DNA from 3 places in the Romboutsia sp. 1001285H_161024_C4 genome. Region 3 is predicted to be linked to each of the others. Evidence: predicted binding sites of a transcription regulator. Region 3 holds the regulator's gene; each other region holds the start of a gene.
The links. The regulator HrcA, encoded in region 3, represses chaperone genes, less so after heat shock. The targets are predictions, from matches to a motif close to TTAGCACTCNNNNNNNNNGAGTGCTAA.
Positions count from the first base shown of each region.

Region 1 (11,347 bases), on a different contig from region 3:
ATTTTAGTGGTAAAATATAAATACTAAAATATTAAGAGGAGTTATATAAATGAAGTGCAATAAAAAAATAATATCATTAATTATAATATCATTAATGTCATTAGGTATTGTGGCTTGCGATAAAAATGATATACAAAAAGATCAAGAAAAGGCAGTATCTAATGTTGAAGAAAAATCAGACGAATCAATAAAAGAGATAGATAATATGCTATCTGAAATAAAAAACAAATATAAAGACTCTGTAGAAGAAATTGAAGATAAGGTTTCTATAGATAAGTCAAATAATACTAATCTAGATCAAAAGAAGATATCTAATTATACTAACAAAATATTGAGTTTAGATGATATGAAATTAAGAGACATAGAAAATAAACTTACATCAATTGATGAACTTGCTAACATAGGAGATGACAAATTAAAAACTTTGATAGGTAAATACAAAAATAATTTATCTGAAAATTTAGATGATTTTATAAAAGATATTAATTTAAGTAATTATTTAGATAAAGAAAAAGAATTACAAAGTGATATTAACTCTATAAAATCTAAAATAGAAAATACTAAAGAAAACCTAACAAATGTAGCGAATGATAAAGTAAATAAAATTTCTGATAGCATAAGTAATATAATCAACTAATTTGATACAAATTATTTCATATAATATAAATTTAACAATATATGGTATAATACATATATAGTTTTTTATAATATATGGAGATGATAAAAATGCATAAAGAAATTACAAACCCAATGGCTGATATTTTTAAATATCTAGCAATATCTATACTATTTATGTTTATAGGGTTTGCATTTGGGCAAGCTTTTATTCCTATAAGTGTTGTTCAAGTAGCAAATTTAATATTACCATTTTTAATAATAGGTTTACTTATAATGGCAATATTATCTAAGAAAAGTATAATACCTAGAAGTTTTTCTATGAACTATGTTTACTTATTTACATTTATAGATGGTATACTTTTATATCCACTATTATCTTTTTACTTACAAAGTTTAGGAACATCTATAGTAATTAATGCTTTACTTGGAACTTGTATATTATTTGGTATACTAGCCTTTATATCTTATAGAAAGAAAGCTGGGCATTACCTAGGTATAGGATCTATATTATTTGCAGGTCTTATATCACTTTTACCTCTATGTATAATAAATATATTTATAGGTTCACAGACATTAAATATATTATATAGTGTTCTGGGTATATTAATATTCTCAGGATATATATTATATGATATAAGTCTAATAAAATATGACATAGAATCAGGAAACATAATAAGTAAGAATGATTTATCTATACATGTATTAAATCTTTATCTAGACTTTGTAAATATCTTACTAGATTTATTAAATTTAATATATGAATTCAAAGATTAATAAATAAAAAGACTAGATTATACTAATTAGTATAATCTAGTCTTTTTATTTATCCTTAAATCCTTATATATTTGCAATAATTTAATTCTAAATAACCTTCATATAATTATTAAATATAGGAATACTATTATTATATAACTCAGGAGGAAACTATGGGAAAATATAAATTAGACTATTTCGCTAAATATTATTTCTTTGAAGAAGAAGACTTTCTAAAAGAGGAAGAGGGAGAGTATATATTAAATAGAATAAAGGAAAGCAATAGATTTGATTATAAGGGATATTCTTATAAATATACTAAATATAATAATATATCTAAGGGTTGTACTCAAAAAAATGTAGATGTGGAAATTCCTAAGGAAAGTATAGATATAATATTAAACGGAGATAGAGTACACCTTGATTTAATATACAAATTTTACACAAAGAAATTAGAGGATCATATTAGAATAACTACTAGAATAAGTGAAAAAACAAAAGAGGTTTCTTGTCTTTTATATATAGATTATATTCAGGCTAATGATTTTATAAAGGAATTAGAAAACATTAAAAAATTACAAGAATATAATATGAAAAGCTAAAGTAAAAGCACCTATTCCAATGAATTGTAATAGGTGCTTTTACTTTTATATATTTTATATTGACAAATAAGATAAAAAACTATTGACAAAGTATTTTTATAGGAGTATATTGTAGTTAATAAATCATTAGCACTCAACTCAATAGAGTGCTAATAAGAAAATTCTAAATAAAATAAATAATTAAGATTTTACTGAAAATAATATATATTATGATAGTGGAGGGATACATATGGATATAGAAAGAATGACTGTAAGGGTACAAAAAGCTTTAAATGAAGCTTATAATATAGGTGTTAAAAACCATAATCAACAAATAGATGTTATACACTTATTAAGTGCATTAGTCAATCAAGAGGATGGACTTATACCTAATATATTAGAAAAAATGGGTGTATCAGTAGATTCAGTAAAAAATAGTATAGATATGGAACTGAGCAAATTACCTCAAATTCATGGAGAAGGTATAAGTTCACAAGGTGTTACAGCTACAAGAAGAATAAATGAAATTTTAATAAAAGCAGAAGAAATATCTAAAGAATTTAAAGATTCTTATATAAGTGTAGAACATGTAATGCTTGCTATGATAGATATGGAAGGTAATACACCAGTAGGAAAAGTATTAAGACAATACAATATAAATAAAAGTAATTTCTTAGAAGTACTATCACAAGTTCGTGGAAGTCAAAGAGTAGAAACTCAAGATCCTGAAGGCACTTATGAAGCACTAACTAGATATGGAACTAATTTAGTAGATTTAGCTAAGAAAAATAAATTAGATCCAGTTATAGGTCGTGACGAAGAAATAAGAAGAGTTATAAGAATATTATCAAGAAGAACTAAAAATAATCCAGTACTTATAGGTGAACCTGGTGTTGGTAAAACTGCAATAGTTGAAGGATTAGCAGAAAGAATAGTTCGTGGAGATGTACCAGAAGGACTTAAGGATAAAGTTATTTATGCACTAGATATGGGTTCATTAATAGCAGGTGCAAAATATAGAGGGGAATTTGAAGAAAGATTAAAAGCAGTACTTAAAGAAGTTCAATCTTCAGAAGGAAAAATAATACTATTTATAGATGAGATACACACAATAGTAGGTGCTGGTAAAACTGATGGAGCAATGGATGCTGGTAACCTAATAAAACCAATGTTAGCTCGTGGAGAACTTAATTGTATAGGTGCTACTACATTTGATGAATATAGACAATATATAGAAAAAGATAAAGCACTTGAAAGACGTTTCCAACCAGTTATAGCAGAGGAACCAAGTGTATCAGATACTATATCTATACTTCGTGGGCTTAAAGAAAGATTTGAAATACATCATGGTATAAGAATACATGATAACGCAATAGTAGCTGCTGCTAAATTATCAGATAGATATATACAAGATAGATACCTTCCTGATAAAGCAATAGACTTAATAGATGAAGCTGGTGCTATGATTAGAAGTGAGATAGATTCTTTACCAACAGAACTAGACACTGTAAGAAGAAGAATATTTACGCTTGAAACTGAAAAAGAAGCACTTCTTAAGGAAAATGATGAAAAAAGTAAAAATAGATTAGAAAATCTAGGAAAAGAGTTAGCAGAGTTAAAATCTAAGAATGATGAAATGACTGCTAAATATGAAAATGAGAAAAAACAAATACTTGATATAAGAAATTTAAAAGAGGAATTAGATAAGGCTAAAGGCGATGTTGAAAGATATGAAAGAGAATATGACTTTAACAAAGCAGCAGAATTAAAATATGGTATAATACCAAAGTTAGAAGAACAAATACAAAATCATGAAGAAAAAATGGCATCAAGTTATGAAAATGCATTATTAAAAGAAGAAGTAACAGAAAATGAAATATCTCAAATAGTAGCTAAATGGACTGGCATACCTGTAACTAAATTAGTAGAAGGTGAAAGAGAAAAGCTTCTTAAGTTAGAAGATGATCTTCACAAAAGAGTTATAGGACAAGATGAAGCAGTAACAGCAGTATCTAATGCAGTAATAAGAGCTCGTGCAGGACTTAAAGATGAGAAAAAACCAATAGGTTCATTCATATTCTTAGGGCCAACAGGAGTTGGTAAAACAGAGCTTGCTAAAACTTTAGCTAACAACTTATTTGATAGTGAAGACAACATTATAAGAATAGATATGAGTGAGTACATGGAAAAACATGCAGTATCTAGACTTATAGGACCTCCTCCAGGTTATGTAGGATATGAAGAAGGAGGTCAATTAACAGAAGCTGTTAGAAGACACCCATACTCTGTAATACTATTTGATGAAATAGAAAAAGCACATGAAGATGTATTTAATATATTCCTTCAGATATTAGATGATGGTAGACTTACTGATAATAAAGGTAAAACAGTAGACTTTAAAAATACACTTATAATAATGACATCAAACATAGGTAGTCATCATCTATTAGAAGCTGGTGAAAACATAGATGAATTTACAAAAGATATGGTTATGAATGAAATGAAACATAGATTTAAGCCAGAATTCTTAAATAGAGTTGATGATATAATAATGTTTAAGCCACTTAGTTTAGAAGGAATCAAAAAAATAATAGATATATTTGTAGATGCATTAAGAAAAAGACTTAGTGAAAAAAATATAGATATAAAAATAACTGATGGTGCTAAAGAAGTTATGGCAAAAGAAGGGTACGATCCAGTATATGGTGCTAGACCACTTAAGAGATATATATCAAATACATTAGAAACAAAAATAGCTAGAAAAATAATCTCTGGAGAAGTTTATAGCGGATGTACTGTAGTTATAGATGCCGATGGAGAAAATATAGAGGTATATACTAAAAACTAGTTAAATAAAATTGAAACCGCAAAAATAAAAGACTTAATAAGTTATAACTTATTAAGTCTTTTATTTTTATGTAAATGATAGTTTTAACCAATAGTTAAAAAATTTAATCAGAAGTTAATTATACGTCCATTGTTAACATACAAAACTTAATTTATACTATAAATATAACACATAAAAGGAGTAAATTAATGGAGAAAATAAAAATAGGGGAAAATATTAAGTTATTAAGAAGAAAGAAAAATATTACTCAAGAACAATTAGCAAGTATTATTGGAGTATCAATACCAGCAGTATCTAAGTGGGAAAAGGGTGTAAGTTTTCCGGATATAACATATCTTCCTGTACTAGCAAATTACTTTGAAGTAAGTATTGATGATTTGTTAAATTATAGAAAAGAACTTGATGAAAATGATATCGCAAAAATAATTAAAGAGTGTGAAGAATTAATATCTATAAATTCAATAGAAGAGTCTATTAAACTATGTGAAAGTTATATGAAAAATTATCCATCTAATTACAAACTTAAATTTAAACTAACTCATATTTATTCTCTTACTATGATAAAAGAAACAGATTTAAATAAAGAAGATATAACAAATAGAATAATAGAAATTTTAGAAGATATAGTAGATAATACAAATGATATAGAGTTAAAAGAATATTCTCTTATGCAATTAAGCAGTAACTATATGATAGTAGATAAAAATGATAAGGCTGAAGAAGTTTTAAAAAAAATATACAAACCAAATTGCAATCCAGATGTAATGCTACCTCTTATATATATGCAACAGGATAAAATAAATGAAGCAAGAAAACTTATGCAACAAAATTTAAATACTTCAATTGGAGAAGCTATAACGTCTTGCATGGGACTAGCCATTTCTTACTATAGTTACAAAGATGATATGGACGAGAATAGTATAGATTACTCTAAAGCTAGTATGTATTATCAATTAGCTATCGATATTGACAAGTTAGTATATGATGGAAATCAAATGGGTTCATTTTTAAATTCAAACTTAGCACATATTAATTTAAAAAAAGGAGATATAAAAGCTTCATTAATGTACTTAAATAGATTGGTAGATAGTTTAGAATATTTGGGTACAGATATACCTAGGCAACTTAATAAAATAGCATACTTTTACAATCTTGATGATATAAAGAAAGAGGAGTCAGTAAATGTAGATGTACTACAAATACTAATAGATTCACTAAATACAACATTTATCAATTTAAAAGGAAATAAAGAGTTTGAAGATATAATATCTAGAATAGTAAATTTAAGAAAATTAGTTAATAAAGATAATAAATAATATAATATTTATTATATACAAGTTAATATTAAATGCCTTTGAAAAGAAAGTAAATTATAACTAATAAGTCATAATGGTACATAGGAGGAATAAATGGAAAATATTAATTTAAACATCAATATCCTAGAATTTATATTTGGTTTTATAGCTCTATTATTAATCCTTTTCTCTATAGAACTATACTTTAAGATAAAGAAAGATAAGACAATAAAAAAAGATATATTAAAAAAATATGGTAAAGAATTAGATATAGAAGATATTAACTATAAAATGGATAGTGTCTCTAGTTACTTTAAAAATATTAATGAAAAAGAATTTATAGATGATATAACATGGAATGATTTAAGCATGGATGACATATACAAAAAAATAAATAATACTCAAAGTACATCAGGAAGAGAAGTTTTATATAATATTCTAAGAATACCTTTATACGAAAAATAAGAACTTATAAAAAGAGACAACTTAATAGAATATTTTATGAAAAATCCAGATAAAAGATTTGAAGTACAATATATATTAGCAAAATTAGGAATAAGCAATGATTTATATACTACAAATTGTTTATTTAATAAAAGTGATAATAGCAAAAGTAGGTTACTAAGGTATACTATATTATCATACATACCAATAATAAGCTTAACACTAATATTTTTTAATAGGTATTTTATACTACTTTTAATAGCATCTGCTACATACAATGTATTTATAAGTCAAAGAAATGAAAGATACAATTATAATGTAGACGGTTTTACATATATGATATCTTTAATAAATGCAACTAAAAAAATAACAAATTTAAATATAAATGAAATAAATGATAACTTAAAAGATATATCAAGAAACTTAGATAATATTAAACATATTAGAAAAAAATCGCTAGGCGCAGATAGTAATGCAATGATGGATGATATGAAAATATTTAGTGAATATATGAACTTAATATTTTTAAAAGAGCTTAAGAGATATGAAAAAGTCAAAAGTACTGTTATAAAAAATGCAGATGACTTTAAAGCTATATATGATTATGTAGGGACTATAGATGCTCTTATAGCAATTGCGTCATTTAGAGATAGTCTAGATTATTATTCTAAACCAAATCTTGAAATTAGCACAAGTAAATACAATAACCATATAAATTTTGTTGATATATATCATCCACTTATAAAAAAACCTGTATCTAACTCTGCTAATTTTGATAAAAATGTGTTAATCACAGGTTCAAACGCGTCAGGAAAATCAACTTTTATAAAGACTATAGCAATAAATGCAATACTTGCTCAAACTATATATACAACTACTTCAAGGGAGTACAACTCATCATATTTTAACATATATACATCAATGGCTTTAAAGGACGATATATTTAGCAATGAAAGTTATTATATAGTAGAAATAAAATCTCTAAAGAGGATAATAGACAACTCTAAGAAAGATATACCATGCTTATGCTTTGTAGATGAAATATTAAGAGGAACTAATACCATAGAGCGTATAGCTTCTTCTTGTGAAGTACTATCAGCTCTTTATAAAAGTAACACTTTGTGCTTTGCGGCAACTCACGATATAGAACTTACTCATATACTTGAAGATAAATTTGAAAATTATCACTTTGAAGAAACTATAACAAATAAAGATATAAAATTTGACTATAAATTGCATAAGGGAAGATCAGAAACCAGAAATGCTATAAGACTTCTTGAATTTATGGGCTATGATAAAAATATTGTAATTAAAGCAGATGAAAAAGCTAAGAACTTTTTATTAAGTGGAAAGTGGTAAATAATATTATAGTTATACACGAAAAAATAAACATAGCAAAGCTATAACTTTGCTATGTTATTTAATTTGTCAAAATCTAATATACTAATTTTACCTCTACTTGAAATAAGGATACCTTTATTCTTAAAATCAGTAAGTATACGACTTACAACCTCCCTACTAGTTCCAAGCTCCTGTGCTATTTTTTCCTGAGTTAAATATAAGTACTTGCTGCTATTAGCTTTTTGAGAAATTAATAATAAATATTTTGCTATTCTAATATCTACACTTTCAAAAGCTAATTCCTCTAATACTTTTAATACATTGTTAAATTTAGTATAAAGATTTTCAAATATATACTTTTGAAATTCTAATGTATTATAAATATACTTATTAAATATAGAACTTGGTATAAAAGCAATAACTGTTGGTTCTATAACTTCTGCAAATGCTGGAAAATGTTTATTAGTTAGCATACAAGACATAGAAAGATAACAAGTATCACCCTTCTCTAATTTATAAAGTGTCACCTCTCTACCTTTATCCGATAATTTATACACTCTTATAGATCCGCTTATTATAAGAGAGAAACCTAAGCAAGAAGAGCTTTCATATATTAATGTATAATCACTATCAAATTCTCTAATTATTAAAGAATTTTTTATAATTGATTTAGTTTCTTCATCTAATGTATTTAAAAATGGATATATATATATTAATTCATTCCAATGATTCATTAAATACCTCCAAGTAAATTTACTCATATTAAAAATATATCAAATTTATATATAATATACTACTATAAGTTAATTATACTTAATCTTAATACAGATAAAAAATAGTTTTTAGTGCATAAAGTAAATATTAAGATAGATTAATATTAGTTTGATAATTCCTGTAAAAAACAAAATTCAATTATTAAAATTATATTTTAAGTTATCATATATGAAAAAAATATTCTCATAAAAAACAAAATAAGGAGATAATTTTAGATAGAAGCACTTATATTTTGATTATGGCATTTTTAGTAGGCGTTAAACTTATATATGAGATAATACTTTAATAATATAACAAAATTAAATTACTATATTTAATACATATTTGTATTATTATAAACTTTTGCAAAATAAAAGGTGCCTAAATTTATTTGAATTTAGGCACCCTTTACTTTAATGATAGTCCTTATCTATTATTATTTTACATTTATAATGAGGATGTATTTTTTTAACTTCATCTTTTATATATTTTATTATTTCGTCATCAGATGTATCTTTATCATGGGAAGTTACCACATCAAATACTAAAGTTTTTACATCATCATTACCAATAATTCTAAAATCATGCATAGATTTAATATCTTTATGTTTTTTTAATATCTCATTAAGCTCATTTCTTGTTTTAACTATTTCACTATCTTTCATACATATAGGATCCATGTGAATAACTAAATGGATATTAAGTTCCTTAGATATATCATATTCGGCATTATCTATAATATTATGTATGGTCATAATATCTATAGTAGCAGGAATTTCAACATGTACAGATGCTATACGTCTTCCAACACCATAGTTATGAATTATTAAGTCGTGTACTCCTGATATATAGTCGTAAGATAATAATTTTTCATTTATAGCTTTAACTAAATGTGGATCTGGAGCTTCTCCAAGTAAAGGACTTATAGTTTCCTTGACTAACGTAAATCCTGCATAGATTATAGCTAGAGAAACTAAAACACCTATATAACCATCTATCGGAAAAGATATATACTTTGATGCTAGATAAGATAATACAACACAACTTGAAGTAAATACATCACCAAGTGCATCTGCTGCAGATGCTTTAAGTGCAGATGAGTCAATTTTTTGCCCAATATGCTTATTAAATCTACTTAGCCAAAGTTTTATTGCAATTGATATAATTAATAATATAAATGGTACAAATTCAAATACTACAACTTCTGGGTTTAGTATTCTTTGTATAGAAGTTTTCGTAAAGCTTACACCAACAAACATAACCATAAATGCAACTATTAAGGCTGATATATACTCTATTCGTCCATGCCCAAAGGGATGCTCTTTATCTGGAGGCATACTAGCTAACTTAAATCCTACTATAGTTATAATAGAAGATGCCATATCAGAGAAATTGTTAAAAGCATCAGCTGTTATTGCTATACTAGATGTTATAAATCCTACTGAAAATTTAATTATAAACAGTAGTAAATTTAAAACTATACCAACAATCCCAGCTAAGTAACCATATCTATTCCTAACACTTTCATTATTAATATCCTCACTATTTTTAATGAAAGATTTAACTAAAAAATTAGAAATCATAAAATACTCCTTCCTTAATCTAATTCTTAATATAATTGTTTGCAAATTACAATTATATAGTCTAATGTAATATTGATTAGTAAATGGTAAATAGCTACAATAATTTATTCCCAAAATTTACAGTAATAATCATATATTCATAATTATACATAATAACTCTCTATTTATAAACCAAATATTAATATATAAATTATTAATTTAGTATAATTAAAAATAAATCAATATTGTAAACTATTTATCGGTTTTTATTAAATAGTATGTACTTTTTAATGAATTTGATAAAAAATATATTGACCCTTTTGTTACACAAGAGTTTATAATTTTAAAAGAAAGAAAGTGAAAAGGAGTGATATTATGATAAGTGAGTTTTTAAAATATGCAATCCCTTCTGCCTTCGCTATGCTTGTATCGGCATTATACACTATAATAGATGGAATTTTTGTTGGGCAAGGTGTAGGAGATAACGCGTTAGCAGCAGTCAATATAGTACTGCCATTTACAGTAATGTTAGTTGGTATAGCTAATATGATGGCTGTAGGGGGAGGAGCTTTAATCTCTAAAAATATAGGAGCTAAAAATATTGAAAAAGCAGTAAATATATTTAGACAGGTATGTAAATTCTTACTTATAGTAACTGTATTTATAAGTTTAGTATGTGTTATATTTGCAAAGCCTATAGTAAAAATGCTAGGAGCGACGGAAGCTCTTGAAACATTGGCAGTTGACTATTTAAAATACTATGCAATATTTTGTATTCCTAACCTAGTAGGATTAGCACTTAACAGTTTCGTAAGAAATGACGGAAAACCAAAATTAGCAATGTATTCCATAATAGCAGGTGCTATAACTAATATAATATTAGATTATGTATTCATATTCCCATTTGGACTTGGAATAAAAGGTGCAGCTATAGCAACAGGACTTGGACAGATAGTAACAGTAGCTATAATGCTTCCTCATTTTATACAGAAAAAAGGTTGTTTAACTTTTGGGAAAGTAAAAATAGAAAAAGAAGTTATAAGTGATTTATTAAAGATAGGGTTTCCTTCTTTCTTATCTCAAATAAGTTTCTCTTTTATAGTGCTTGTTCATAATTTGACATTAGTAAATGTTATGGGAGAAATAGGAGTA
Region 1 is NZ_JADNAJ010000003.1:184,328-195,674, reverse strand. Features, by position in the region: gene I1959_RS07570 (hypothetical protein) at 50-637, shown strand; gene I1959_RS07565 (Bax inhibitor-1/YccA family protein) at 727-1,392, shown strand; gene I1959_RS07560 (hypothetical protein) at 1,545-1,973, shown strand; gene clpB (ATP-dependent chaperone ClpB) at 2,203-4,800, shown strand; gene I1959_RS07550 (helix-turn-helix domain-containing protein) at 4,989-6,116, shown strand; gene I1959_RS07545 (hypothetical protein) at 6,210-6,560, shown strand; gene I1959_RS07540 (MutS-related protein) at 6,597-7,898, shown strand; gene I1959_RS07535 (Crp/Fnr family transcriptional regulator) at 7,940-8,614, opposite strand; gene I1959_RS07530 (cation diffusion facilitator family transporter) at 9,047-10,216, opposite strand; gene I1959_RS07525 (MATE family efflux transporter) at 10,571-11,347, shown strand, end outside.
Region 1: the regulator HrcA is predicted to act here: its motif matches at 2,100-2,126, upstream of clpB (ATP-dependent chaperone ClpB).

Region 2 (11,347 bases), on a different contig from region 3:
AAAAATTGAGGAAGAAGATATTCTCCTATAGTTAAACTAGCACCAATTTTTATATGTCCTTTAAACGAATTTGAAGTATCTCGAACATCCATATATGTAAGGTCTACCAAATTTAAAATTTCCTTAGCTCTTTTATACAATATATATCCACTTTCAGTTATAAAAATATGTTTTTGTTTTATAGATCTATTTATAAGAACTACACCAAAGTAACTTTCTAAATTTTTTATATGAGTGCTTACACTAGGTTGGGATAAATTTAGGTATTCACCAGCTTTAGTAAAGTTTTTTAATTCTACGACTGAAATAAAAGTCTTTAATTCTTCTAGCAATTTAAATCCTCCAATTCTAAGAAATGTATAGTTTAACTTCATTTGTCTTAATAATTATTATATCACAAATAACTATTAATAAAATTAATGATTATTATTTTTATTATTTATTTTACTTATGCATATTTAGATTGTATACTAAAAACATAAACAACAGAGAAGAGAAAGTGGGTATGATAAATATGGAAACTTCTAATGGATTAATAAAACAAAATAAAAAATTACAATATATAAAAGATATACTACCAGGACTAATAGTATCGGTTTTAATAGGTATAGTAAGTATGATAATTGCTACGATAGTTCCAAAGATTGGAGCAGCAACTATATCTATTTTCTTGGGGATGTTAGTAGGAAATTTATTCTTAAATCAACAAGTATTTCAAAAAGGATATAAGTTCTCAGAAACTGATTTACTATCGTATTCTATAGTATTATTAGGAGCAACTCTAAGTATATCAACTCTAATGGAATTAGGATTTAATGGTATATTATTTATAGTAATTCAAATGGCTATAACTATAATAGGTGCCTTATATATAGGGAAAAAATTAGGGTTTGGAGAAAATTTTAGATATCTAATGGCAGCAGGTAACGCGGTATGCGGATCATCTGCTATAGCAGCTACAGCTCCAGTCATTGAAGCTGATGATAAGGATAAAGGTATAGCTATAACGATAGTAAATGTAATAGGAATATTTTTAATGTTTTTACTGCCATTAATAGCAGATTGGTTATATAATCTTGAACTTGTAAAAACATCAGCTATAATAGGTGGTACATTACAATCAGTAGGGCAAGTTGTTGCAAGTGGTGCTATGGTAAGTGAGCATGTAAAAGATTTAGCTACTATATTTAAAATAGTAAGAGTTATACTTTTAGTAGTTGTAGTATTTACTTTCGGTCATTTAAAAAATAAATCAAATACTGAAATAGTAGAAGAAGAGATACAGGATACTAAAAAAGGTAAAATAAAAGTTCCTTGGTATGTATTAGGATTCTTTATAACATGCGCTTTATTTTCTACAAGTATTATATCTCCAGAGGTATCTCATATTTGTAAACTGTTAAGCAATAAATTAGAGATAATAGCATTAGCAGCTATTGGGTTAAGAGTAAATATAAAAGATTTAGTAAAACAAGGTAAGGCAGTATCTTTATATGGATTATTTGTAGGTATTTTACAAGTAATTACTGCAGTTACTTTAATAGGAATATTATTATAAAAGGGTGTTCATATGAACACTCTTTTATAATGTGAACATCAATTGTTTATTAAGTAAAGTAAGTTTAATCACTCAAATAATACTATAAGTTATGAGATTTATTTTCAGTAGTATCTTCCAATAAGTTGAGTTTTTTAGCTAGAAGCTTAGTTGTACTACCTTGAACTATTAAAGTAACTAGGATAGCCATAAATGTGATAGAAGAGATTATCTCGTAACCAGGGATTTTCATAGTAGAAATTATGCCGCAAAGTGCAGCAGGTATAACTCCGGTTTCTCTCACCCACATCATAAATAACAATTCTTTTTTTGTCCACATTGCTTTTCTGTCTGGGAGAGCACATATTAGAACACAGATTGGTCTTATTATAAAAATAAATGCTAAAACAACTAATAATGATGGTAGGAAATATTTTGATAATACAACTAATTCAACTTGACTGCCTAAAATAATGAATATAGCCATACGACATAAAGTTCCGAGGGTTTCAGCAACATAAAAATCGGCATCGTATGATTTTTGAGAAAGCCAAATTTTGAAATTTTTTTTATTACCTGTAATTATTCCAACTATAAAGCAAGCCATATATCCACTTCCACCAAATTTAGTTGCAATTTCATAAGCTATAATAACTGAAAGGATAGATATTATTGGAGCAAAGTCCTTAAAAACACCATAAGGTTTATCATTGACTAGTTTTAAAAGTACAATACCAGTAATACAACCGACTAAAGAACCTACAATAATCATTATGGATAAATCCCATATATTTTGTGTCAAAGAAAATTTACCAGAAAGTAAAATGGTAACAATTGCAGAAGTCAAAATAGCCCCAGTAGCATCATTAAATGCAGATTCGCTTATAACTGTTTGTGCCACCCTATCTTTAACTTTGATTTTATTAAAAATAGGTACTAATGTCGCAGGATCGGTAGAAGAAATTATTGAACCTATAAGTAGAGCTGTAATAAAAGGAATTTCGAAGTTAAATTTTACAAATTGACTTACTAAAACAGATGAAACAATAACACCTAATGTAGAAAGTAAAAACACAGTTATTTTTACATTTTTTAATATTTTTAAATTAATCTCTTTTCCACCTAAATAAAGTATAAAGGCAGAACCAAAAGTAAGGATAAGTTGTTTTTCTAGTTCAAAATAACTAAGATCTATCATTTCAAGAAAATAGGGTCCTAGCAAAATACCTGCTAGTAAAAATAAAACAACATCAGGTATTTTTAGTGATTCACTTAATTTACTGCAAATAATGCCGGTCATAGCAACAATTGCAAAGGTTATAAGTAAATCATTACTTGCTATAATTTGAATAGAATCTTCCATTTAAAACACCTCATCTTTTAAAATATTAATACTATAAAAATAATATTATTTTTTATAGTATTAATATTTTTGAAAAATGGAACTGTCTAATATTATTAAAATATTATCAAATAGTTTACTTTAAATATATACTGCACTAAAGATTGTCCATATAAAAAAGGAATGTAGTTTACACTACATTCCTAAAATTCTTTTTATTTCATCGCATAACATGTCTACATGCTCTGGATTATTTACTAAATCTACCTTATCTATATTTACATATAGCACAGGTGATTGATCATATTCAGCTATCCATTTTTCATATCTGTTGTGAAGGTTCTTCCAATATTCTATATCAACGGCTTTTTCCATTTCACGACCCCTAAGCCCTATTCTATGAACTATAGTATCTATAGAACCATCTAAGTATATCATTAAGTCAGGTCTTCTAAGGTGAGGAACCATGTCATTAAATAAATCCCTATAAGTTATATAATCTCTTTTAGTCATTTTCCCATTATCATATAAATTTCTAGCGAATATTTCTACATCTTCATATATACTTCTGTCTTGTATATTGTTTAACCCATTACAGTCTATTTCCTTTTGTTGTTTAAATCTTTGGGCTAAGAAATATAACTGAAGGTGGAATCCCCATTTTTTTTGATCTTTATAGAAATCCTCTAAGTATGGATTTCCATCAACCTTTTCAAAATGAGTTTCAAAATTTAATTTTTCACCAATTATCTTTGTTAAAGTTGATTTTCCTGCACCAACATTTCCTGCCACTGTTATGAATAAGTCCCTATTTAGAGGCTTATTACATTGATTTACTAAATTAAACATGCTGTTTCTCCTTCTAATGCCTTTATTGCATTTTCTACTTTATCTATTATAAATTGTCTATCTTCTTCTTTATTTAAGAAATCTAGGTTTGAATTATCTATTTCAATTATCAATGGCTCTTTACCTACAAAGTTATGCTTTATAGATAAAGGGTTAAAATAATATTTATATTCTGTGCTTAGCTCATGTATATAATTTCTATCCATTTGTCTTTCAAAGCTTCTATCTCTCATAGCTATCCTTTTCATTAAGACATCTGTATTAGAGTTTAAGTAGATAACTATATCTGGTTGAGGCAAATCATTTACAAATATATTGTACATTTGCTTATATCTATGGAATTGATTATTATCAAGTGTTATACCAGCAAATATAAGATTTTTTATTATATGGTAATCACTAACAACTCCATGAGACTTATTTAATTGATTTTTTTCTATATCTTCTAATTGTTTTACCCTATTAAATAGAAAAAATGCTTCTGTTTGTAAAGCATATTCTTTAATATCAGTATAAAATTTTGATAAAAAAGGATTCTCTTCTACAATTTCTCTAAGAAGAGTATAACCGAAATGTTCATTAAGTATAGTTGCTAAAGTAGTTTTCCCAACACCGATAGGCCCCTCTATAGCAATAAATATTCCTCTATTTTTCATATGAAATCACCTTCTAAAAATAATATCTTTTGTATTTTATCAGAAAAAAATTTTAAATTCTACTCTAGAATTTTTAGGAAAAATTTGATAGATAGAATATAAGAAGATTTAATTTATATAAAATATGGGTAAATTAGTATTATTAAGAATAATCATAAAAAAGGAGTATATATAAATGAAGGTTTATGAAGAAAATAATACAGTAATATTAGAAGGTGTAGCAGATTTTAATCCTAAGCATATATTTGAATGTGGGCAATGCTTTAGATGGCATAAAGAAGCAGATAACTCATATACTGGAGTTGCAAAAGGTAGAGTGATAAATGTATCTCAAAAAGACAATAAAATATACTTAGATAATACAAATTTAAAGGATTTTGAAGAGATTTGGTATAATTACTTTGATTTGGGAACAAATTACACAGATATAAAAAATACTTTAAAAAACATGGATGAACATTTAAATAAGGCATCTGAGTTTGGTTATGGTATAAGGATATTAAAACAAGATGGATGGGAAATGTTGATTTCATTTATAATATCTTCTAATAATAGGATCCCAATGATACAAAAAGCAATAGAAAATCTATCAAGAAATTATGGAACTTATATTGGAAATTATAGAGGTAAGGATTATTATGCTTTTCCAACACCAGAAGAATTAAACAAAGCTTCGCAAGAAGAAATAAGAGCATGTCAGACTGGGTTTAGAGATAAATACATAAAAAGTACAACTGAGAGTGTAATAAAAGATAATGAAAATATATCTGGATATACAAGTTTAAGCACTGATGATTGCATAAAAGAATTAAAAAAATTCAATGGAGTAGGACCAAAGGTAGCTGACTGTATAGCTTTATTTGGAATGCAAAAGTATGATACTTTCCCTGTTGATGTATGGGTAAAAAGAGTTATGCAAGAATTTTATGTAAGTGAAGATATGAGTTTACCTAAAATGAGAACTTATGCTATTGATAAGTTTGGTAATTTAGCCGGGTTTGCACAACAATATTTATTCTATTATGCAAGGGAGCTTGGTATAGGCAGATAAAGATGAGGTAGAAATTATGAGTATTGGAGTTTTTTTGTTTTTAAGCTACTTAACCATATCATATATTGTTGGGGCGATTATTTCTATGTCAATAATACTTGAGAATAGAGATCCTGCTAGAACTGTTACATGGTTACTCATTTTTATATTACTTCCAGGAATAGGTTTAGTTATATATGCTATATTAGGGAGAAATATGAGGAAGAGGAAATTATTTAAAACACAAAAGCTAGCAAGTAGTATAAGAGAAGGAAAGATATTTGAAAATCTAGAGCGAATAGAGGAAATTGCAAATATAGAACAAAGTACAATTAATACAAATCAATTATTAAATGAAAATATAGAAGACTATAGCAAAAAAAGGGTAATAAGTTTACTACTTAATACAGGAAAACTTCCATTTACGACGAATAATAAAGTAAGTGTATATATTGATGGAAATGAAAAATTTAAAAATCTTCTAGAAGACATAAAAAATGCAAAAAATCATATACATTTAGAGTACTTCATTATAAAAGATAGTGAAATAGGAAGAGAATTAAAAGATTTATTAATCAAAAAATCCAATGAGGGTGTAAAGATAAGAATATTATATGACGATGTAGGATGTTGGAGGTTTTGGTTTTACAGAAAGTTTTTTAATGAAATGAAGGAAAATGGAATAGAAATAGTAGCATTCTTACCAGCTAAATTTCCATTGACAGGTGGAAAGCTAAATTATAGAAATCATAGAAAGATAGCTATAATAGATGGGAAAATTGGATACACTGGTGGAATAAATATAGGGGATGAATATATGGGTAAGAACAAAAAGTTTGGATACTGGAGAGATACCCATATAAAAATAGAAGGAACCTCAGTGTATATGTTACAAATGATATTCTTAACAGATTGGTACTATACAACAAAAGAGATAATAACAGAAGATAAATATTTCCCAAGTCCTCAAAGATGTGGTAATAGTATGGTTCAAATAATAGCTAGTGGACCTGATAGTGATTGGGAATCTATACGATATGCTTATTTCTCAGCTATTTGCCAAGCTAAAAAAAGTATTTATATAGAAACTCCTTATTTTATACCAGATGAAAGTATACTTATAGCACTTAAAAGTGCAGCTCTAAGTGGAGTTGATGTAAGGATAGTATTCCCGAAGATAGCTGATCATAAGATGGTCAACAATGCTTCTTACTCATACTTTGATGATATATTAAAGTCAGGAGGTAAAGTCTACTTATATACAAAGGGATTTATACATTCTAAGATAATGACAATAGATGATAAAATAGCATCTACAGGGTCTGCAAATATGGATTTAAGAAGTTTTATGCTTAATTTTGAAATAAATGCATTTATATATGACAAAAAAATTGTAGAAAGAATGAATAAAGATTTTTTTGAGGATTTAAATAATAGTGAAGAGTTAACATTAGAGGAATTTTCTAAGCGAAAATTAGGTAAAAAGGTTAGAGAATCAATAGCTAGGTTGTTCTCGCCTATATTATAAAATTTAACAAAAACTATTGAAAAATATGGGAAGTTAATATATTATAATAATTGTTAGCACTCTAACCTAAAGAGTGATAACAATTATTTTGTTTATAATATATTTCAAATATTAGAATTTTTACATATTTACAATTCATTTAGGAGGGAAAAATATGAAAATAAGACCATTAGCTGACAGAGTAGTTATTAAGATGTTAGAAGCAGAAGAAAAAACTGCAAGTGGTATAGTTTTACCAGGAGCTGCTAAAGAAAAGCCACAAATGGCTGAAGTTTTAGAAGTAGGACCAGGTGGAATAGTTGACGGAAAAGAAATAGTTATGGAATTAAAAGTTGGAGATAAAGTTTTATTCCAAAAATATGCAGGAACAGAAGTTAAAATAGATGGGCAAGAGTACACAATATTAAGACAAAGTGAAATACTAGCAGTAGTTGAATAATAATAGGAGGGGATAGAAATGGCTAAAGAAATAAAATTCGCACAAGATTCAAGAAAAGCTTTAGAAAATGGTGTTAACAAATTAGCAGATACAGTTAAGGTTACATTAGGACCTAAAGGAAGAAATGTTATATTAGATAAGAAATTTGGTGCACCTCTTATAACTAATGATGGTGTTACAATAGCTAAGGAAATAGAGTTAGAAGATAGATTTGAAAATATGGGAGCTCAATTAGTTAAAGAAGTTGCCACTAAGACTAATGATGTAGCTGGAGATGGTACTACAACTGCAACAGTACTTGCTCAAGCTATAATAAGAGAAGGGCTAAAAAACGTAACTGCTGGAGCTAACCCAGTATTATTAAGAAAAGGTATACAAAAAGCTGTTGAAGTAGCAGTTGAAGAATTAAAGAAACAATCAAGAACTATAGAAACTAAAGAATCTATATCTCAAGTTGCTTCTATATCTGCTGGAGACGAAGAAGTTGGTAAGTTAATAGCAGAAGCTATGGAAATAGTAGGAAAAGATGGAGTTATAACAGTTGAAGAATCTAAAACTATGCATACAGAATTAGATGCTGTTGAAGGTATGCAATTTGATAGAGGATTTGTATCTGCTTACATGGTAACAGATGTAGATAAGATGGAAGCTGTATTAAATGATCCATATATATTAATAACAGATAGAAAAATATCTAATATACAAGACATATTACCAGTTCTTGAGCAAATAGTTCAACAAGGTAAGAAGTTATTAATAATAGCTGAAGATGTAGATGGAGAAGCATTATCTACATTAGTAGTTAATAAATTAAGAGGAACATTTGAAGTTGTTGCTGTTAAAGCTCCAGGATTTGGAGATAGAAGAAAAGCAATGCTTGAAGATATAGCTATACTTACAGGAGGAACTGTTATATCTGACGAATTAGGATATGACTTAAAAGAAGCTGACTTAACTATGTTAGGTAGAGCTGGTTCTGTAAAAGTTACTAAAGAAAGTACTACAATAGTAGATGGATTTGGTGATAAGGTAGCTATAGAAAACAGAGTTAATCAAATAAAACATCAAGTAGAAGAAACTACTTCTGAATTTGATACAGAAAAGTTAATGGAAAGATTAGCTAAACTTGCTGGTGGAGTAGCTGTAATAAAGGTTGGAGCTGCTACAGAAGTTGAAATGAAAGAAAGAAAATTAAGAATAGAAGATGCACTTAACGCTACAAGAGCGGCTGTAGAAGAAGGTATAGTTGCTGGTGGTGGTACTGCATTGGTAAGTGTTATACCAGTTGTAGATAAATTAATAGAGACACTAGAAGGTGAAGTACAATTAGGTGCTAAAATAATAAGAAAATCATTAGAAGAGCCATTAAGACAAATAGCTATAAATGCAGGTCTTGAAGGTGCTGTAATAATACAAAAAGTAATAAATGAAGATGCTGAAGTCGGATTTGATGCTTTAAATGAAAGATATGTAAATATGATAGAAACTGGTATAGTTGACCCAACTAAAGTTACTAGAAGTGCATTACAAAATGCTTCTTCTATAGCTGGAGTATTTTTAACTACTGAGGCTGCTGTTGCAGACCTTCCAGAAAATGATGCTCCAATGCCAGGAATGGGTGGAGCAATGCCGGGAATGATGTAAATATAATTTACAAAAATATGAAAAGCTACCTCAATATTGAGGTAGCTTTTTGCTAATTAAATTTTTATTGCAAATGAACTATATGTGTAAAGTGTATGTATGCTAGATTTTTAGATTTATATATTTATCCTTTAAATTATCTTTATATAGATTTCTTAAATTATTTATAGTATCAGTATCTAGATTTGTTTTATTTATTAATGTAGCTTGATTAATATTAAAATAAGTAATAAAGTAATGATTAGACTCAAATACTTTATAAATCTGGTTATATTTAATCTTTATTTCACCTTCAAATACTGAATTATTAACTATTATAAAATCATTATAAAAATCTAATGTTTCTTGAGTATTAAATATCCCAGTAGCATCAGTTTTAATCCTTTTATTAATTCTTGATTCAATACGAATAAGTATCAGAGATACAAATATAAATGATAATAATATAAATATAATAAAGAAACTTTTTAAAGAGAAAGAGCCTTCACTATATATACAAAACATAGATATAGAAAAAAGCAATAAAATCATCTTGAAAATAGCAAATTTATCTTTGAAAAATGTTGATATGTACAGAAAATGCCTATAATCTTCTTTACTCAGGTTTGATTCTATTGTAAATAATTTAGATGTATTCATAAAAAACCTCATTTCTTTAGCTATATACAAGTACATTATATAATCAAATTCAATAGATTACAAATGAGTAAATAGTAAAGAGATTAATAATCAAATTAGCTTGAAATAGAAATGAGCACATATAAAAATGATAAATTAAATAATTTAAAATGAAGTAGGTTATGAATACAATCTTCATCATACATAAAATTAGGATTATGTATTACACAACAGTCTTTATTTAAGTCAGATTGATAACCGAGAAAGAAGAAAGTACTTTGATAATGGAAATAAATTTTGATTCTATAAATAAAATAATTGAATCCATTTAACATGGAAAGCTAAATATAATGGTTCTTATTTTTGGATGAAAAATAACAGCAAATGAACGAATTATAATTATGGAAAAATAATATATATACGGATATAATTTAAAGTATAAATTATAAAGTGAAAGGGGTAGTTTATGGACTTAAGGGAGTTATTAAGTGAGTTTAAAAATGATAATATAGACATAGAAGAAGCGTTAGATAAGTTAAAAAAGCTACCCTATGAAGATTTAGGGTATGCCAATATAGATCATCACAGGCAAATAAGAAATGGATACCCAGAAGTAATTTACTGTGAAGGTAAAAATGATGAGCAAATAATAGGTATTATAGAAAAGATGTATGAAAAAGGATCTAACATATTAGGTACTAGATGTAGATTAGAAACATATGAGAAAATCAAATCTATATATGATAATTGTGAATATGATAAAACATGCAAGATCCTAAAGATAAACAATCATCCTATAGAAAATAAGGGAAAAGGAAAAATATTAGTTGTTACAGGTGGAACTTCTGATATACCAGTAGCAGATGAAGTATATCATACTGCTAAGTTCTTAGGTAATGATGTTGGGAGAATATATGATGTAGGTGTGGCAGGAATACATAGACTGTTATATAGGACAGAAGAGTTACAGAGTGCAAGGGTAATAGTAGTAGTTGCTGGTATGGAAGGTGCTTTACCTAGTGTAGTAGGAGGACTTGTAGATGTACCAGTTATAGCAGTTCCAACTTCAGTTGGGTATGGTGCAAACTTTAATGGCTTATCAGCTCTTTTAACTATGTTAAATAGTTGTGCATCGGGAATATCAGTAGTAAATATAGACAATGGATTTGGTGCAGGATACTTGGCATCTATGATAAATAAATTAGATTAGAAACGGCAATTAACGTTAAGGAGTTGTATTATGGGAGAAAGAATACTTTATTTAGACTTGGTTAATGGTATTTCAGGAGATATGACCATATCAAGTTTGTTAGATTTAGGGGTGCCTAAAGAAATATTCTTAGAAGAAATTAATAAACTAAATATAAAAGAAGAATTTGAAATTAAGATTACACCTAAAAATGAAAGTGGAATACTTGGAACGAATGTAGATGTTATAACTAAAGAAAATAATCCACATAGGCATTTAGTAGATATATTTGAAATTATAGATTCTAGTTACTTAAGTGATAAGGTAAAAGAAATGGCTAAGAAAGTATTTCTTGTAATAGGTGAAGCTGAGGCTAAAGTACATGGAACGACTATAGATAAAATACACTTTCATGAAGTGGGAGCAATAGATTCTATAGTTGATATAGTAGGTTCATGTATTTTAATAGATCTACTTTGTATAGATAAGATATATGCAAGTACTGTTCTTCTTGG
Region 2 is NZ_JADNAJ010000008.1:36,851-48,197, forward strand. Features, by position in the region: gene I1959_RS12355 (LysR family transcriptional regulator) at 1-332, opposite strand, end outside; gene I1959_RS12360 (YeiH family protein) at 506-1,558, shown strand; gene I1959_RS12365 (cation:proton antiporter) at 1,641-2,900, opposite strand; gene I1959_RS12370 (deoxynucleoside kinase) at 3,075-3,728, opposite strand; gene I1959_RS12375 (deoxynucleoside kinase) at 3,716-4,384, opposite strand; gene I1959_RS12380 (DNA-3-methyladenine glycosylase family protein) at 4,560-5,435, shown strand; gene cls (cardiolipin synthase) at 5,452-6,942, shown strand; gene I1959_RS12390 (co-chaperone GroES) at 7,097-7,381, shown strand; gene groL (chaperonin GroEL) at 7,400-9,025, shown strand; gene I1959_RS12400 (hypothetical protein) at 9,128-9,664, opposite strand; gene larB (nickel pincer cofactor biosynthesis protein LarB) at 10,110-10,853, shown strand; gene I1959_RS15670 (LarC family nickel insertion protein) at 10,884-11,347, shown strand, end outside.
Region 2: the regulator HrcA is predicted to act here: its motif matches at 6,996-7,022, upstream of I1959_RS12390 (co-chaperone GroES).

Region 3 (11,347 bases):
CTTGTGCTGCTTGTTTTAATAATGGAGTTATAGACCTACATCAGATCTTAATGAGCAAAGGTGTTAATAATGAAATAAGTATGACAAGAGAATATATTTATAAAGATTAAAAAATGAGTAAATTTTATTCTATAATTTTTTAAATTATATTATGAAATGTGTACATTTTAAAAAAAAAGAGACATAGTTTAAACTATGTCTCTTTTATCTTTTGTTATATTTACTTGTTTATAAATTACTTTCTTTTAAACATGTCTTCTATTTTTTGTCCAAAAGTCTTTTTCTTTTCGTGAACATCTTCTCCACATTCTTTAGCAAATTCTCTTAGTATTTCTTTTTGCTTTTCATTTAATTTCTTAGGAGTATCAACTATAACCTTAACGTATTGGTCACCTCTTGAGTTACCTCTAAGTCTTGGTATACCTTTTTCTCTTAGTCTAAATACAGTTCCAGTTTGAGTTCCTTCTGGTATTGTATACTTAACTTTTCCTTCTAGTGTTGGAACTTCTATTTCATCTCCTAATGCAGCTTGAACAAATGTTATTGGCATGTCAAAGTATATATCAGTTCCTTCTCTTGTAAATAATGGATGAGGTTTAACATTAACTATTATATATAAATCTCCTCTTGGTCCACCTTTAGATCCAACTTCACCTTGACCTGATAATTTTATCATTTGTCCATCATCTATACCTGCTGGTATATCAACTTCTATAGTCTTAACTTTTCTATTATATCCCTTACCGTGACACTTTGGACATGGTGATTCTATAACTTCACCCTCTCCATTACAAGCACTACAAGGTCTGCTTGATGCTATGTTACCAAATGGAGTTCTTTGAACAGTTCTAACTTCTCCTGTACCATTACATGTTGGACAAGTTTTCTTAGATGTTCCTGGCTTAGCTCCGCTTCCATGGCATTCTTCGCACTCTTCACTTCTATTTATCTTTACAGATACTTTCTTTCCAAATGCAGCTTCTTCAAAGCTTATACTAACACTTTGTTTTATATCTGCTCCACGCTCTGGACCTCTTCTTCTGGCTCTACCACCACTAAATCCGCCTCCGAATATATCACCAAACATGTCACCAAATATATCTTCAAATCCGCCGAATCCTTGACCACCAAATCCTCCTTGGCCACCAAATCCTCCTTGACCGTTTACACCATCATGTCCGAATTGATCGTACATTTGTCTTTTACTATCATCTGATAATACTTCGTACGCTTCATTTATTTCCTTGAACTTTTCTTCTGCTTCTTTATCACCAGGATTTCTATCTGGGTGATATTTCATAGCAAGTTTTCTATATGCTTTTTTAAGGGCTTGAGCATCGGCACTTTTATCTACACCAAGCACCTCATAATAATCTCTCTTAGCACTCATTATTTGTCACCACCTTTATTATTACAAAATAATAGCTTGTAGAATATCATACTACAAGCTATTATTATTTTTAAGCATTAGTCTATGACTATATACTTATGAAAAGATACTCTTTTCTATTATATATTAAACTATATATTTTCGTAACCTATTTTTCGTCATTTACTTCTGTGAAGTCAGCATCTACAACGTTATCGTCTTGAGCCCCTTGACCAGCTTCGCTACCTTGAGCCCCAGCTTCAGCTTGTGCTTGTTGATACATCATTTCAGAAACTTTATGGAATTTGTTCATAACTTCATCCATAGCTTTTCTTATTTCTTCACCTGTTGACTCTTCTTTATCTTTAACTGCCTTAAGTTCAGCTATTGCAGCTTCTATAGCGCTCTTATCTTCAGCACTTACTTTGTCACCTAATTCATTTAAAGTTTTTTCTGTTTGGTATATAGTTGAATCAGCTTGGTTTAATGCTTCTATTTTATCTTTCTTTTGCTTATCAGCTTCAGCATTCATTTCAGCTTCTTTAACTTTCTTTTCTATTTCTTCTTCACTTAAATTAGTTCCAGAAGTTATAGTAACTTTTTGCTCTTTTCCAGTTCCTAAGTCTTTAGCAGTAACGTGAACTATACCGTTAGCATCTATATCGAAAGTAACTTCTATTTGAGGTATTCCTCTTGGAGCTGGTGGTATATCAGTTAATTGGAATCTACCTAAAGTAGTGTTGTCATATGACATACTTCTTTCACCTTGAAGAACATGTATATCAACAGCAGTTTGGTTATCAGCAGCAGTTGAGAATACTTGTGACTTCTTAGTTGGTATTGTAGTATTTCTTTCTATTATTTTAGTCATTACGTTACCCATAGTTTCTATACCTAATGATAATGGAGTAACATCTAGAAGTAATAAATCATTAACATCTCCAGATAATACACCTGCTTGTATAGCAGCACCTGCAGCAACACATTCGTCTGGGTTTAATCCTTTGTGTGGCTCTTTTCCTATGAATTTCTTAACAGCTTCTTGAACAGCTGGTATTCTTGTAGAACCACCAACTAATAATACATCATCTATATCAGAAGTTGAAAGACCTGCATCTTGTAATGCTCTTCTTGTTGGTTCCATAGTTTTTTCTACTAAGTGAGCAGTTAACTCATCAAACTTAGCTCTTGATATATCCATAGTTAAGTGTTTTGGACCCTCAGCAGTAGCTGTTATGAAAGGTAAGTTTACGTTAGTTGTCATTGTTGATGATAACTCTTTTTTAGCCTTTTCAGCAGCTTCTTTTAATCTTTGAAGAGCCATATTATCATTTCTTAAGTCTACACCTTCAGCTTTTTTGAATTCTTCAGCTAAGTAGTCTATTAATACTTGGTCAAAGTCATCTCCACCTAATCTGTTGTTACCAGCAGTAGCTAAAACTTCGAAAGTTCCATCTCCTATTTCAAGAACTGAAACGTCAAATGTTCCTCCACCTAAGTCAAATACTAATATTTTTTTATCTTGGTCTAACTTATCCATACCATAAGCAAGTGCAGCAGCAGTTGGCTCATTTATTATTCTCTTAACATCAAGTCCTGCTATTCTACCTGCATCTTTTGTTGCTTGTCTTTGAGCATCTGTGAAGTATGCTGGAACTGTTATAACAGCTTCAGTTACAGGTTGCCCTAAGTAGCTTTCTGCATCTGCTTTTAATTTTTGTAAGATTATAGCTGATATTTCTTGTGGTGTATAATCTTTACCATCTATATTAACTTTGTAATCTGTTCCCATGTGAGTTTTTATTGATATTATAGTTCTATCTGCATTTGTAACAGCTTGTCTTTTTGCAGGCTCCCCTACTATTCTATCTCCGTCCTTAGTAAATGCTACTACTGATGGAGTAGTTCTCATACCTTCTGCATTAGTTATTATTTGTGGTTCTCCACCTTCTAATACCGCTACACAAGAGTTTGTTGTTCCTAAGTCAATTCCTATTATTTTTCCCATGACCAAATTCCTCCTAAATAATTTTTTATGATTTTTATTCTATATAGAATTTAGTTATTATTTATTTTATACATTTAAATATCTAAGTTCTAATTTTGCTAGAACATAAGATATATTTTAGCTAAATTCTTAAACTTTATTGCTATTTATATCAAACTAGCAAGATACTTTAACCATACTTGGTCTTAATACTTTATTTCCTAGTTTGTATCCTTTTTGAAGTACCACTACAACCTTATTTGCTTCAACTCCATCAACACTTTCTTGCATTACTGCTAAGTGTAAATTTGGATCAAAGTCTGCATTTTCAGCTTCTATTGCTTCAACTCCATACTTTGTAAGTATTCCTTGAAGTTGCTTATATACTAAGTCTATTCCTTGGTACATACTTCCTTCTTTGTCATCACAAGCTTCTAAAGCTCTTTCCATACTATCGATAACAGGTATTATATCATTCAGTATTTTTTCATTTGCAAATAATCCTATAGTTTCTTTTTCTTCATTTGTTCTTCTTCTATAGTTTGCATATTCTGCTTGAAGTCTTTGATGCTTATCATTAAGAGCCTCTAATTCTTCTCTTAATTTATTTTCTTCTAATTTGTCATTTATATCTGTAACATTGTCTTCTACAACTTCTTCAGTTGTTTCTTCAATCTCACTTGAAGTTTCTAATTCTTCTTTTACATTTTCATTTTCTAAATTATTCTCTTGCAATATGTTACACCCCTTAATCTATTTTTTGTTAAAAATCAAACTCATATAATTAACAATTGTATAAATCTTAGCATAGTCCATTCTTGTAGGCCCTATAAAACTTATACGCCCTACTAGATCTCTACTTATATTATAAGTTGCTGTAACTATACTACAATCTTGCGCTAACTCAAAATCATTATCACTACCAATGATTATATTAACATTATCCTTCTGTATACCTTTTGACTTAGCCATACTAGATATCATTTCCTTATGTTCTAGCATATGTAAAAATGACTTGGCCTTAAGTACATCATTAAATTCGGGATAGTTAAATATATTAGTTGCTCCACTTAGTGAAATTGATGTATCATCATTGGTATCAAAATTTAGTGCATCTATTAATTCATCTATTAACACTGCATGTTCACTTATTTCATATTTTATAAATGCTATAAGTTTTTCATCTAAATCAACTATACTTTTTCCTGATAATTTTCTAGTTAGATTGTCAGAAATTATGTTTAATTTTGATTGATCTAAATGAGTGTTAGTAGCTAAATTTACATTTTTTATATCACCTTTATCTGTAACAACTATTAATAAAATGTTGTTATCACTCATACTAACTAACTGTATGTGTTTTATAACACTTTGATTAACTAAGTTTTTAGTAACAGCTACAGTTGTATAATTAGTAATTTCTGATAATAGCTTAGAAGTCTCATGAATTAAATCTCTTATATCATTAACATTTTTATTTATACAACTCTCTATTAAAATTTTCTCTTCGTCACTAAGTTCACTTTGACTCATAAGAGAATCTACATAAAGCTTGTATCCTTTCTCAGATGGAACTCTACCTGCCGAGGTATGTGGCTGGATTAAATATCCTAATTCTTCAAGGTCAGCCATTTCATTCCTTATAGTGGCAGCACTTACACCTAAGTCATGTTTTTTTGATATAGTTCGTGAGCCTACAGCCTCAGCTGTTTCTATATAATCTTTAACTATAGCTTTGAGGATCTTTAATTTTCTTTCATTTAATTCCATCACCTTCACTCCTCGCTGTTAGCACTCACTACTTTCGAGTGCTAAAAAGATTATATATATTATATATCATTTTATTTTATTCTTGTCAACACTTTCTAATTAATTTATGAATTCAACAAATACAGAATTTGATATTTCTCGTCCCTTTTGGGTAAGCTTAATACCTACTTTGCTTTCTTTTATTAAGTCTTTATTTTTCAAATCCTCAATTTGCTTATTATATTTATTTTTGAATTCTATATTAAATTCTTTTTTAAAGTCTTCAAAATATATCCCTTCATTCATTCTAAGTCCCATAAATATTTTTTCTTGTATTTTATCTTCTATACTTAAATTTTCTAAATTGCTTATAGGTTTTTCATTTTTTTCTATCATATTATGATACTCATCTAGATTTTCTACATTATTATATCTAATATTTCCTAGATATCCAGATGCCCCTGCACCTAACCCTATATAATGATAACACTTCCAGTATAGTATATTATGCTTACACTCAAAACCTGGCTTTGAATAGTTTGATATTTCATATTGATTGTACCCATTTTGTTTTAGGTAATTTATTGTGTGATTATACATATTTATATCTGTATCTTCATCTATAAGTTCAAATTCATTGTCTTCATACATATCATATAACTTTGTGCCCTCTTCTAATATAAGTGAATAAGCTGATATATGTGATGGGTTTAATGAAATAATTTTTTCTAAGCTTTCTTTCCATTCATCAATGTTATGATTTGGAAGTGCATACATTAAATCTACATTTATATTATCAAAACCAACCTCTAAAGCTTCTTTATAATTTTTCTCAAACTCTTCATATGTATGGATTCTTCCTATTTCCTTTAATTTATTATTTTGCACTGCCTGAAGACCTATACTTAATCTGTTTACTCCACACTTTTTCATAGTTTCTAATTTTTCTCTTGTTAATGTTCCTGGATTGCACTCCATAGTTACTTCAGCATTATCCTTTATATTGAAGTTCTTATAAATATTATTAAATATTTCTTCAATTTCATTAGATGTTAGTATGCTTGGAGTTCCTCCCCCTAAAAATATACTACATATTTCTTTTTCATAATTTTCTTTTTCTATATCTTTCTTATAAAGTTCCATTTCCTTTTTTAAATCATCTATGTATCTTTTCTTTAAGTTTACATCTAATTTGTATGAATTAAAGTCACAGTAGTTACACTTACTCACACAAAATGGAATATGTATATATAATCCTAACATTTATTTTTCTCCTATTCATATATTGCTTACATTATTAAATATATTTTACTATATTATAACAATATATATGTAATAGTTGTTATCTATTTAAAAATGCTTTATTAATTTAAAATATATAAAAGGCACCTAAATGTAAAGATGCCTTTTACTTATCTTAATTTAATTTTATAAGAATATACTAGTAAACCAATAAGTGTAACTATTATTCCTCCTAATGAAACTAAAGTCATTGTTATTAATTGATTTATTATAACAAAAAGTCCACCTAGTATAGCAACAATAGGAACAATTGGGTATAATGGAACCTTATAAGGTCTTACCATATCTGGTTTTTCTTTTCTAAGCTTAACTACTCCATAGAAAGTAAATATATAAAATACCCATATTATAAATATAGTTAGATCACTTAACAGGTTAAATTGTCCAGATAAAGCATATATACATCCAAGACCGGCTATTAACCAAATAGAGTTGTATGGAGAACCACCTTTATTTAACTTAGAAAATATTTTTGATCCTGGTAATAATCCCTCTTTTGAAAGTACATATGGTACCCTAGGTGCTTTAAGTAAATATCCATTTAGAGCACCAAATACTGATATTAGTATACCTATGGATATTAATTTTCCACCTGTATTTCCAAATATTTTTTGTGCGACAAGTGCAGCTGGAGCTACTGATGTAGCAAGTTCTGATGCTGGCGCTACCCATAAATATGCTAAGTTTATCAATATATATACAGCCATAACTATTGATAAACCTCCAACTATAGCTAGAGGTAAATTTTTTTCTGGACTTTTCATTTCACCAGCTATAGCTCCAACATTTATCCAACCATCATAAGCAAATAGTGTAGCTATTAATACTTGTCCTAAAGATCCTATGACAGTAGTTTCACCTCCTACTAATGGTGTTAATATTGGGTTTCCATTTCCTTTTATAAATCCAAATATTATTATAAGTATTAAAGGTAATAACTTACAGATAGTAGATACAGTTTGTATAAATCCACCAAAAGATGATCCTACTGTATTTAGCAAAGCTATAAATATTATTATTCCTAAAGATGCTGGTAAAACTACTACCATATTTTGCGGACCATACCCCATAAGTTCTGATACCTGTTGCGAAAATATAACTGCAAGCGCTGCAATAGTACCTGGAAAATATAATACTGTTTGCATCCATCCTGTCAAGAATCCTATTTTTTCTCCATATATTTCACTGAGATAAGTCATCATTCCACCAGTTTTAGGTATGGCTGCTGATATTTCAGCTGCAGTTAATCCTGCTGTAATAGTTATAATACCACCTAATATCCATGCTATTATACCAAGACCTGGTGCACCATTAGTTGCCGTGTATATTGCTTGAGGCTTAAAAAATACTCCAGACCCTATAACCATACCAACAACTGTTGAAAGAGCTGCTGGTAGTCCTATGGTACTATTAAGCTTACCATTCATATATGTCCTCCTTGTGCTGTTTATATTTATGATATTTTTGTATACTTTGCATTTTTTAGTATTCCCAAGTTTTTATCTATTATTAGAATTTAGATATGAGGACAGGTTTTACACACGATTTTAGTTAATAGAACTTATAATAAAAAAGCCAAAGGAAAAATCCTTTGACTTTAGCTATTATTCATCTAATTTTAATACTGACATAAAGGCCTTTTGAGGAACTTCTACAGATCCGATTTGTCTCATACGTTTCTTACCTTCTTTTTGCTTTTCAAGAAGTTTCTTCTTACGAGATATATCTCCTCCGTAACACTTAGCTAAAACGTCTTTTCTAAGTGCACTTATAGTTTCTCTAGCAACAACTTTATTTCCAACAGCTGCTTGTATAGGAACTGCAAACTGATGTCTTGGTATTTCATTTTTTAATTTTTCACACATAGCTTTACCTCTTGGATAAGCACGAGATTCATGTACTATAAAGCTAAGTGCATCTACTTGCTCTTTATTTATTAATATATCAAGCTTAACAAGTTTAGAAGGAGTGTATCCCTTAATTTCATAATCTAAAGATCCATATCCTCTTGTTCTAGACTTTAATGCATCAAAGAAATCGTAAACAACTTCATTTAGTGGTAAATCATAATGAAGCATAACTCTCTTTTCATCTATGTATTCCATATTTATCATTGTTCCACGTCTTTCTTGACAAAGCTCCATAACAGTACCAACATAATCTTTAGGAACTATTATATCACCTTTAACGATTGGCTCTTCTATCATATTTATTTCTGATGGTTCTGGTAAGTTTGTTGGATTTTGTATCATTACAACTTCCCCATCATTTTTAGTAACTCTGTATATAACAGATGGTGCTGTTGTTACTAAGTTTAAGTCATATTCTCTTTCTAGTCTTTCTTGGATTATTTCCATATGAAGTAGACCTAAGAACCCACATCTAAATCCAAATCCTAATGCAGCTGAAGTTTCAGCCTCAAATTCCAGCGCTGCATCATTTATTTGCATTTTTTCTAATGCATCTCTTACATTTTCGTACTTTTCACCTTCACCTGGGTATATACCACAATAAACCATTGGAGTAGCTTTTTTGTATCCTGGCATAGGTTCATCAGTTGGATTATTTGCATCTGTTATTGTATCACCAACTTGACAACTTCTTATATCCTTTATACTTGCAGCTATGTATCCAACATCTCCTGCAGCTAACTCATCAAGTTCTCTTTGACCAGGAGCCATAACACCAACTTCAGTTACCTCAAACTTTTTGTTAGTATTCATCATTTTTATAGTCATACCTTTTTTAACAGTTCCTTCATAAACTCTAACATACGCTACAACACCTTTATATGCATCGTAATATGAGTCAAATATTAAAGCTTTTAAAGGAGCATCTTTATCACCTTGTGGTGCTGGTACTTTTTCTACTATGGCTTCTAATACATCTTCTATATTTAAACCACTTTTAGCTGATATTAAAGGTGCATCACTTGCATCAAGTCCTATTATATCTTCTATTTCTGTCTTTATTTCATCTGGTCTAGCACTTGGAAGGTCTATCTTATTTATAACTGGTAGTATTTCTAAATCTTGATCTAACGCTAAATAAACATTAGCTAATGTTTGAGCTTCAACACCTTGTGCTGCATCCACTACTAATAATGCACCTTCACAAGCTGCTAAACTTCTTGATACCTCATAGTTAAAGTCAACATGACCTGGAGTATCTATAAGATTTAAATAATATTCATTTCCATCCTTAGCCTTATAAACTAACCTAATATTTTGTAACTTTATAGTGATTCCTCTTTCTCTTTCAAGATCCATATTATCTAGTAATTGATCTTTCATTTCTCTTTCACTAACAAGTCCAGTTTTTTGTATTAATCTATCTGCTAAGGTAGACTTACCGTGGTCTATATGTGCTATTATACTAAAGTTTCTAGTTCTACTTTGTTTACTGTCCACCTTTATTCCTCCTTTTTAATACTTAAAAATTTTATTCTTATTTATCATAACTTTTATTTTATAATATATCCGCATTTATGTAAATAATAAGGACAAAAAATAAGACTTAAGTGCCTATAAGTCTTATTTTTTACTATATATTAAGTTGAGAGATTAGTTTTTTAGTCTTATCTGAAAGTATCTCTAACTTATTTTCTATAAATTTTTGTAAATCTTTAATATTTTCTTCTATATTATATGTATCCTCACCTAACATACTTTTGGCACTTTGATTTATTGTAAATATACATATAAATAAATTTGCAGTCATAAGCAATATAAATAGTACTTTACTTATGAATTTTCTTTTTCTTTTCTTTATTTTTTTTTGTATATTTCTTTCAACTCTACTCATACTTCAAGTCTACTTCTTTTCTTTAAAATATTCGTCTAGTACATTAGCTATATATTTTACACTATTTTGAGCCTGTTCTAAGGTTGTCCCATTACTTCCTACTTCTATAAGAATATGATTATCAGCTACATACTGATTAAATTTACCATATGGCTTTTCTATTACTGGTAAAACTAAATCTGGGTACTTTTTCTTTGCAAAATTTGTAATATCATTAGCTAGTGCTCTTACTTCTTTTACATTTGGATTTCTTTGTCCAACTACAAATAAAAACTTAGCTACTTCTTCACCATTATAATTAGCAACCATTCTATTAGTTTCTTTATCTTTTTTTGCCTTTGTATCTAATGTTCTAGCATCTCTATGTAAGTCAATGGCTATATCTATGCTATTTTGTTCACTCATTATGCTATTTATAGTTTTTAGACTATTTGAATAAGATGAGTTATAATCTGGAAAATCATGATACTTTGTACTATGAACTATACCCCATCCTTTTTTATTTAATTCTTCTGTTAAAAGACTTCCAACAGATACTATCGACTTATTATTATCTTGGCATCTATAATTATTTTCTGGAGAATCTGAATAACTTTCAGATGCATGAGAATGATATATCATCATTGTTGGTTTTTCTCTTGTTATCCTTATGTTGTTAGTGTAATTTGATGCTAATGTATTTGAAGCTTCCTTACTTTCTTCTTCATCACTATTATTTTCTTCCTTTATAGTAGGTATATTTTCTTCTCCTATAAAGAATTCTATATATTCTTCATCTTTACTAGTACTTTCTTTTTTTTCATCTTCTTTTACTTCTTCTTTAGCCTCTGGATACGATGAATTAACTAAAAATTTTAGGAAATCATCTTTACTTATGGCATATGAGACCGTTGGTAAAATACAAATTAACACACATGACACAATAGATGTCTTAATGCGTTTATTAAACATATTTTCTCCTCCTTACTTGGTTATCCTCCCTGGATGAAGAGACCTATTTAAGCCCTCGCTTATTATTATAGATAGGTTTTCTATTGTTTCGTCTATATCTTTTGGTGTAACTATAAGATTTTTATCATATGGTTCTAATGATTCTTTAATAAGATGATACTTTTCTTCTTCTTTAAGCGTTTTTA
Region 3 is NZ_JADNAJ010000001.1:94,693-106,039, reverse strand. Features, by position in the region: gene I1959_RS00565 (SAM-dependent methyltransferase) at 1-110, shown strand, start outside; gene dnaJ (molecular chaperone DnaJ) at 236-1,390, opposite strand; gene dnaK (molecular chaperone DnaK) at 1,539-3,377, opposite strand; gene grpE (nucleotide exchange factor GrpE) at 3,534-4,091, opposite strand; gene hrcA (heat-inducible transcriptional repressor HrcA) at 4,110-5,126, opposite strand; gene hemW (radical SAM family heme chaperone HemW) at 5,226-6,368, opposite strand; gene I1959_RS00535 (APC family permease) at 6,518-7,834, opposite strand; gene lepA (translation elongation factor 4) at 8,012-9,817, opposite strand; gene I1959_RS00525 (hypothetical protein) at 9,951-10,211, opposite strand; gene spoIIP (stage II sporulation protein P) at 10,221-11,162, opposite strand; gene gpr (GPR endopeptidase) at 11,175-11,347, opposite strand, start outside.